2 regions of the uncultured Merdimonas sp. genome follow, and region 2 is predicted to be linked to the other one. Evidence: a T-box and tRNA genes for the amino acid it is inferred to sense, from the RefSeq annotation. Region 2 holds a T-box; the other holds one or more tRNA genes.
What was found. The T-box of region 2 lies ahead of proS (proline--tRNA ligase). A T-box ahead of a tRNA ligase gene usually reads a tRNA of that ligase, here a tRNA-Pro.

Region 1: it has a tRNA-Pro gene. The T-box ahead of proS (proline--tRNA ligase) is inferred to sense a tRNA for this amino acid. The anticodon was not compared.

What each region holds. Positions count from the first base shown of each region.
Region 1 covers NZ_CAWVHE010000001.1:66,694-70,104, reverse strand. The annotation lists gene ABGT54_RS00330 (EcsC family protein) at 1-557, shown strand, start outside; gene trxA (thioredoxin) at 615-923, shown strand; tRNA gene ABGT54_RS00320 (tRNA-Ala) at 964-1,036, shown strand; tRNA gene ABGT54_RS00315 (tRNA-Pro) at 1,163-1,237, opposite strand; gene dapB (4-hydroxy-tetrahydrodipicolinate reductase) at 1,408-2,205, shown strand; gene ABGT54_RS00305 (nicotinate-nucleotide adenylyltransferase) at 2,200-2,787, opposite strand; gene ABGT54_RS00300 (PH domain-containing protein) at 2,780-3,411, opposite strand, start outside.
Region 2 covers NZ_CAWVHE010000014.1:328-3,738, reverse strand. The annotation lists gene ABGT54_RS10035 (threonine/serine exporter family protein) at 1-40, shown strand, start outside; gene ABGT54_RS10030 (hypothetical protein) at 76-447, opposite strand; gene ABGT54_RS10025 (pseudouridine synthase) at 452-895, opposite strand; T-box leader at 1,187-1,394, shown strand; gene proS (proline--tRNA ligase) at 1,500-2,939, shown strand; gene ABGT54_RS10015 (transposase) at 3,035-3,411, shown strand, end outside.

The DNA of each region.
Region 1 (3,411 bases), on a different contig from region 2:
AATATGCAGCCGGGTTAAAGGCAAACCGTAAGACTGTGAAGGCGTTCGGCAGGCAGTCACAGGCCGCCAGGGCGAAGAATCTGGCTATTTCCGGCGTGGAGGGAGTGGGACTTGGCCTGCTGGGCATTGGCATTCCGGATATCCCGCTTTTTACAGCCGTTATTTTAAAAAGTGTGTACGAGATTGCCCTGACATACGGCTTTACATATGAGAGCGAAGAAGAACAGTGGTTTATCCTGAAGATCATTGAGACCGCGCTGCGGAAAGGAGCGGAGCTGGAGCAGGGAAATACACTTTTGAACGGGTGGATAGACAGCCAGGCGAGGGGCGGGCATATGGGCGAGAAAGAAGCAGCCGGAAAGCAGCAGGAACAAAGGCGCCGGACCGCAGATGCATTGTCGGAAGCGCTCCTGTACATGAAATTTTTGCAGGGGATCCCGGTGGCTGGCGTTGCCGGAGGCATCTCCAACACGATTTACCTGAAGAAGATCACAGATTATGCAGAATTAAAATACAAACGACGGTTCTTAAGAACCAGGCTGCCGGAAGGCAGATAAAAATCACAGACAATCAAGTTACAAAGTCGCATATTGTGCAGAAAGGAGAAAAGAGCGATGGCAGTAGTACATTTAACCAAAGAAAACTTTCAAAAGGAGGTACTGGAATCGGATATTCCGGTATTTGTAGATTTCTGGGCAACCTGGTGCGGTCCCTGCCAGATGGTGGGCCCCATTGTGGAAGAACTTGCAGAAGAAGCAGAAGGTGTGAAGATCTGCAAAGTAGACGTAGATCAGCAGCCGGAACTGGCCAGACAGTACAAGGTAATGTCCATTCCCACCTTCCTGGTTTTCCGGGACGGAGAAGTGGTAAAGCGGGATATGGGATACAAACCCAAAGACGAGCTTTGGGATTTGTTAAAATAATTCTTTGATTTTCGCTCCGAATGTGCTATACTCCTTTCATGGGGTATTAGCGCAGTTGGGAGCGCGCCACACTGGCAGTGTGGAGGCCACGGGTTCAAGTCCCGTATACTCCACTTTATGATTTGCAAAGAAAAAGCCTGGAAGGATCTTCCTTCCAGGCCTTTTCATTACCTGACGATAAAGGGGACGGGGGATTTCTGAAAATCCCCCGTCCCCATTTGATTATGGGCATGAAAAAATCGGGGTAACAGGATTCGAACCTGCGACCTCACGGCCCCCAGCCGTGCGCTCTAACCAAACTGAGCCATACCCCGATAACAGAATTTATTATACTCGAAATGTGTCGTATAATGCAAGCTTTTTTTTAGAAATTTGCCAGAAATTTTGAGATGGCTATTTTCTTCTATTTTATCCTGTTTTCTGGTAAATTATGCTACAATGAGGAAAAGAGTCATAAAAATATACAGAGAAAGGAACAAAAAATATGAAAGTAATCGTTATGGGTCCGAGAGGCAAGATGGGAAAACTGATCACGCAGGTGGCCGCGCAGAGAGAAGATATGGAACTTGTGGCCGGCGTGGCTCCGAAGGGAAGAGACTATATCGGCGCGGATCTTGGAACGGCGGCTATGGTCGGCCGGGAACTGGGGGTTCCGGTGACAGACGACCTGGCGTCCGTAATCAACGACTGTGATGTGATCATTGATTTTTCCACAAAGGAAGCGGCCATGGAAGTTCTTGACCTGGCTGTGACACACGGCAAGGCGCTGGTGTGCGGCACGACCGGGTTTGGCCCTGAGGAAATGGCCCGGTTCCGGGAGGCGTCAGAGAAGATCCCTATGCTGTATGCGGCGAACACCTCGAAAATGGTAAATGTTATGAACAAACTGCTGGAAATGGTGGTGAATATCTTAAAGGATGATGTCGATGTAGAAATCCTGGAAATGCATGACCAGTGGAAAAAAGACGCGCCCAGCGGCACGTCAAAAGAAATGGGAGAGATCATGGCCCATGCGATGGGAAAGGAACTCTCCGATATTGCTGTTTATGGAAGAGAAGGCGCTTCACCCAGGGTTCCCGGCACGATCGGATACCACTCTTTGCGGGCGGGCAATATCCCCAGCAGTCACACCGTTTTCTTTGGCGGCATGGGAGAGCGGTTGGAGATCACCCATCATTCGTATAACTGGGAATGCTTTGCAAGAGGCGCCTGCGACTGCGCGGCCTATCTCGCGGGCAAACCGGCAGGATTCTATACGATCCAGGACGTGCTTGGCTTATAGAAGAGTGGCGTCCTTTTCTGCCATCCGCATCTGCTCCAGGCGTTTGATCTGCTCGTCCAGTTTATGAGAGGTCAGATAAGAGAAGACACTTTTAGGAACCAGGTGTGCCCACTCCTGATCCGTGGCGATGCAGCTTCGGATCCAGGAGGCGGTCACACCTTTTTCTGTCAGAGTTTTTCTCCAAAGGATTTCTACCGTCAGTCCAAGTCCGGTCAGGATCTTATATTTTTCCTCGTCCCATTCATCGCAGAGCCCCATAAAATAAGTGGCGTCCTTTGGGACATACTGGAGGATGTATTCCGGGCAGCTGATCGGAAATGGTAAAATGTCATATTCCGACTCCGGCACCCGGAATTCCGCCATGGCGCCCCGGAGAAGCTCGTAGCGTTCAAAATAGGTAAGCGGGTTGGCAGACCGCTCCGAACGCCGGATGTCGTGGATGGAATCCCTGGTGTGCAGGGCGTCCGGGTTGGTAATCCCGATATATAATTTCCGGCAGCGCATTTTGGCGGCCAGAATGTATTCCATATGTTTTAAATGCAGCGGCTGAAATCTTCCGTGTACAACACCGATATCAATCATGGTTTTCTCCTTTTTGTTCTTTCATAAGACCAGTATACCCCGGGTACTTCTGCCGGTGCAAGAGTCTCTCCTTTAAGAATGCGGTTTTTTCTGAAGAAAAATATGGCAGACTGTGAGTCTGATTGCCCGCTCCGGCCAACAGATGGAGCTGCCCCTTCTGGAGGCGTAAGAGAGCTGCCAGAGGGTTTTGCTTAAGCTCAACATACTGGATCTTCGGATAGGCTGCGATGGTAGTACGGATTTCCAGATAACCGCTGGCACATAGGAGGAAGTTTTCGTTCAGCGTACAGCCGGAGGACAGATACCTTAACAGCATAAGGAGGATCCCAAGGCCTGCGAACAGAGCAGGCAGCGCGGCGCACCAGAAGAAAGTCAGGATCTGAAACCAGTAAAGACACCAGGCTGAAAAACAAATAAGACTTTCTGTGATACAAAAAGGAATCAGCCACACAGCCCAGACTTTTGCAGGTTGTTTTTGCACTTCCGTTTCCAGCGCCTCGGAAAACTCCGGAAGAAGCAGACGGAGTTTTTCCTGCAGGGCTTCTTTTTTGCAGTACAGGATCAGATAAGAATTTCGGTCATTCTCGTCGTCTCCCATTCCCACATTGATAATTTCTGCCATAT
Region 2 (3,411 bases):
TGCAAAGAAGCAGGAGATCCAGATCGGCAAACGCGCATAAGGAGTGCAGAATAAGGAATGCCAGAATAAGGAGTGTCAGAACCCATAGTCTTCCAGATTGCTGATCTGGAAGGCCATGGGTTTTTTTGTCGTCGGATGGAAGAACGTAAGCCGGCAGGCGCACAGACAGATCTGTTGCCAGGGCCGGGCGGTGGGCCGGACGTCTGACTGGCCGCGGAGAGTATCAGGATGACCGGAAGGAGCGGAAGTTATCCCCGTTATCCCCGCAATTTCCCGGGAATGTGGATTATATTTGGTGTCGCCCACAATCGGACAGCCCATATGAGCCAGTTGTACCCGGATCTGGTGATGGCGTCCGGTGAAAATGTGGATAAATAGGGTGGTGCCTTCGGATGGGGACGGGGGATTTCTGGAAATCCCCCGTCCCCATCCGAAGGAGTTTTCCACAACTTCATACTCTAATCGGGCAAGTTTTGCATTTTTTTCTCCGGGATCGCATATTCTGGAAGTGTTGGTGAGGGGATCCCGGCACATATAGTTTTCCAGGATGCCGGAAGGTTTTGGAGGGCGGGCCCTCCACCAGGGCGCAATAATATTTGCCGAAAGAAGTTTTGTCTGGATTTTGCAGCTGGCGGTTTAATTCTCTGGCCGCTGCCGGGGTTTTGGCGAATACCAGGAGACCGGATACCGGCTGATCCAGCCGGTGGATGACTGCCAGATAAGGCTCGCCGGAAGCAGGATTTATCTGGTACAGATGTTGTTTCAGCAGGCGTACCATATCCGGAGCTCCCGTGGATCGAGTCTGGGTGGCGATTCCGGGCGGCTTGACACAGACGATGATCTGTGTGTCTTCATATAAAATATGTAACGGTGTTTTTGATGATAAATGGTACATGGGCTCCTCCGATTACAGTGTGCTGTTTTTCTTTCTTAAATTCTATTTAAGCACAGCCGGAGGAAATATGCAAATATCCGGCATTTTGTGATGGCGATGTCTGCGGCCTTGATAATGAGAGGATTTCATTTTCGAGAATGAAGGGTATTTTTATTGATGAAAGGGAAATATCTATAGTTTAAAAGGGAGGAATTTTGAAGCGTACAGAGGGGACATTTCCTGTAGATAAGGGGGAGTTCGCCCTTGACAAATGGGGAGGGATGGATTAGAATTACGGATAACTCAAGATTTTTATGGGCTGCGAAGGGGATTAGTACATGAGAGCAGGCACAGAGAGGGAATCAGCGGGTGTGAGATTCCTGCCGGGAGTTCTTGTGGAACCGGCCCTGGAGCCCCTGCATGAAAATGCAGCGTGTTGCCAGCGTTAATGGTAAATGAGCGAACTGCCGGAAGAAGGCAGTTAACTAGGGTGGTACCGCCGAGCTTTTCGGTCCCTTTTTTGGGGAGCGCGAAGATCGGCGTTTTTATTTGCCGGGGACAGCGCTTCTGCAGCAAAAATGTGCCGGAGGTTTCCGGCTGTCAGAGAAAAGGAGAGAAGAAAGTCATGGCAAAGGAAAAATTAGTCAAAAATATCACACCTCGTGATGAGAATTTTGCACAGTGGTATACAGATGTAGTCCGCGAAGCAAATCTGTGTGATTATTCCAGTGTAAAAGGTTGTCTGAATTATCTGCCCAACGGATATGCGATCTGGGAGCTGATCCAGGCTGATCTGGACAGACGGTTTAAAGAAACCGGCGTAGAAAATGTTTATCTGCCGGTATTGATCCCGGAGAGTCTTCTGGAAAAAGAGGCGGATCATGTGGAAGGATTTGCGCCTGAGGTCGCGTGGGTTACTCACGGTGGTATGGAGAGACTGCAGGAGCGGATGTGCATCCGCCCGACGTCTGAGACATTGTTCTGTGATCTGTGGGCAAAGACAGTCCGTTCTTACCGGGATCTTCCGAAGGTATGGAACCAGTGGAACTCTGTACTTCGCTGGGAAAAAACTACCAGACCTTTCCTTCGTTCCAGGGAGTTTTTGTGGCAGGAAGGCCACACCCTTCATGCAACTTATGAAGAAGCAGAGGCAAGAACGATCCAGATGTGGGAAGTTTACAAAGATTGTTACAGAGAGACCATGGCGATTCCGTTTGTAGCCGGAAGAAAGGCAGAGAATGAGAAGTTTGCCGGAGCACAGGATACTTATACCATCGAGGCGTTGATGCACGATGGCAAGGCTCTGCAGTCTGCCACCAGCCATTTCTTCGGAAGCGGATTCCCGGACGCCTTCGGCATTAAGTATGTGGATAAAAATAACCAGCTTCAGAGCGCTTACGAGACTTCCTGGGGATGGTCCACCAGAAGTATCGGAGCTCTGATCATGGTACACGGAGATGATGACGGACTGGTGCTGCCGCCTCATGTGGCTCCGGTAGAGTGCCGGATTATTCCGATCGCACAGCATAAGGAAGGCGTGCTGGAAAGCTCCTATGCACTTTACGAAGAACTGAAGAAAGCAGGATATAGAGTAAAAATAGACGACTCCGACAAGAGTACCGGATGGAAATTCTCTGAGCAGGAGATTCTTGGAATCCCCACCCGTATCGAGATCGGACCAAAAGATCTGGAGAAAAAACAGGTTGTTGTAGTACGCCGTGACAACCGCGAGAAGATTGTAGTTTCTCTGGATGAAATTGCGGTAAAACTGCGTGAGATCCTGGAACAGGAGCAGCAGGATATGTACGACAGAGCCAACAAATTCCTGCAGGATCATATTGATACCGCAGTGACTCTGGATGAGATGGTAGAGAAATTCAAAGAAAACCGTGGTTTTGTAAAAGCATGCTGGTGCGGCGATCCCGAATGCGAGGGCGAAGTAAAATACGCAACCGGCGGAGCAGCAACCCGCTGTCTGATTGAAGACGAAGAAATGATTTCCGATAAATGTATCTGGTGTGGAAAACCCGCAAAACACATGGTATATTGGGGAAAATCTTATTAAAACTCTTCATTGGGGACGGGGGATTTCTGGAAATCCCCCGTCCCCAATGAGACATCCCGTCTCTTATCCACAGAATCTGGATAAGGAGGGATTATATGGCGCGACAACCTAGAAGAGAAAGTAGAACGAAAATATATCATCTCGTTAACCGTGGGATTGATCGAAAAGCTATATTTGGAGAAAAGCGTGAGCGTTCCAGAATGCTTAATATTATTCGTGAATTCTACAAAAAATATCAGGTTAATTTCTATGCATATTGCATCATGCCAAATCATTTTCATTTGCTGGTGCAGGGAGAATTAGAGACCCTGGCACTTTTCATGGCTGTAATCTCAGCAAGATACGCACTTTACTATAACTATAAACATCAACGAACTGGATATGTGTTTCAAAATCGTTACCGAAGTCAATGTATAGAAGATGAGTCATATTTTTGGAATTGTCTTCGGTATATTCATCTAAATCCGATAAA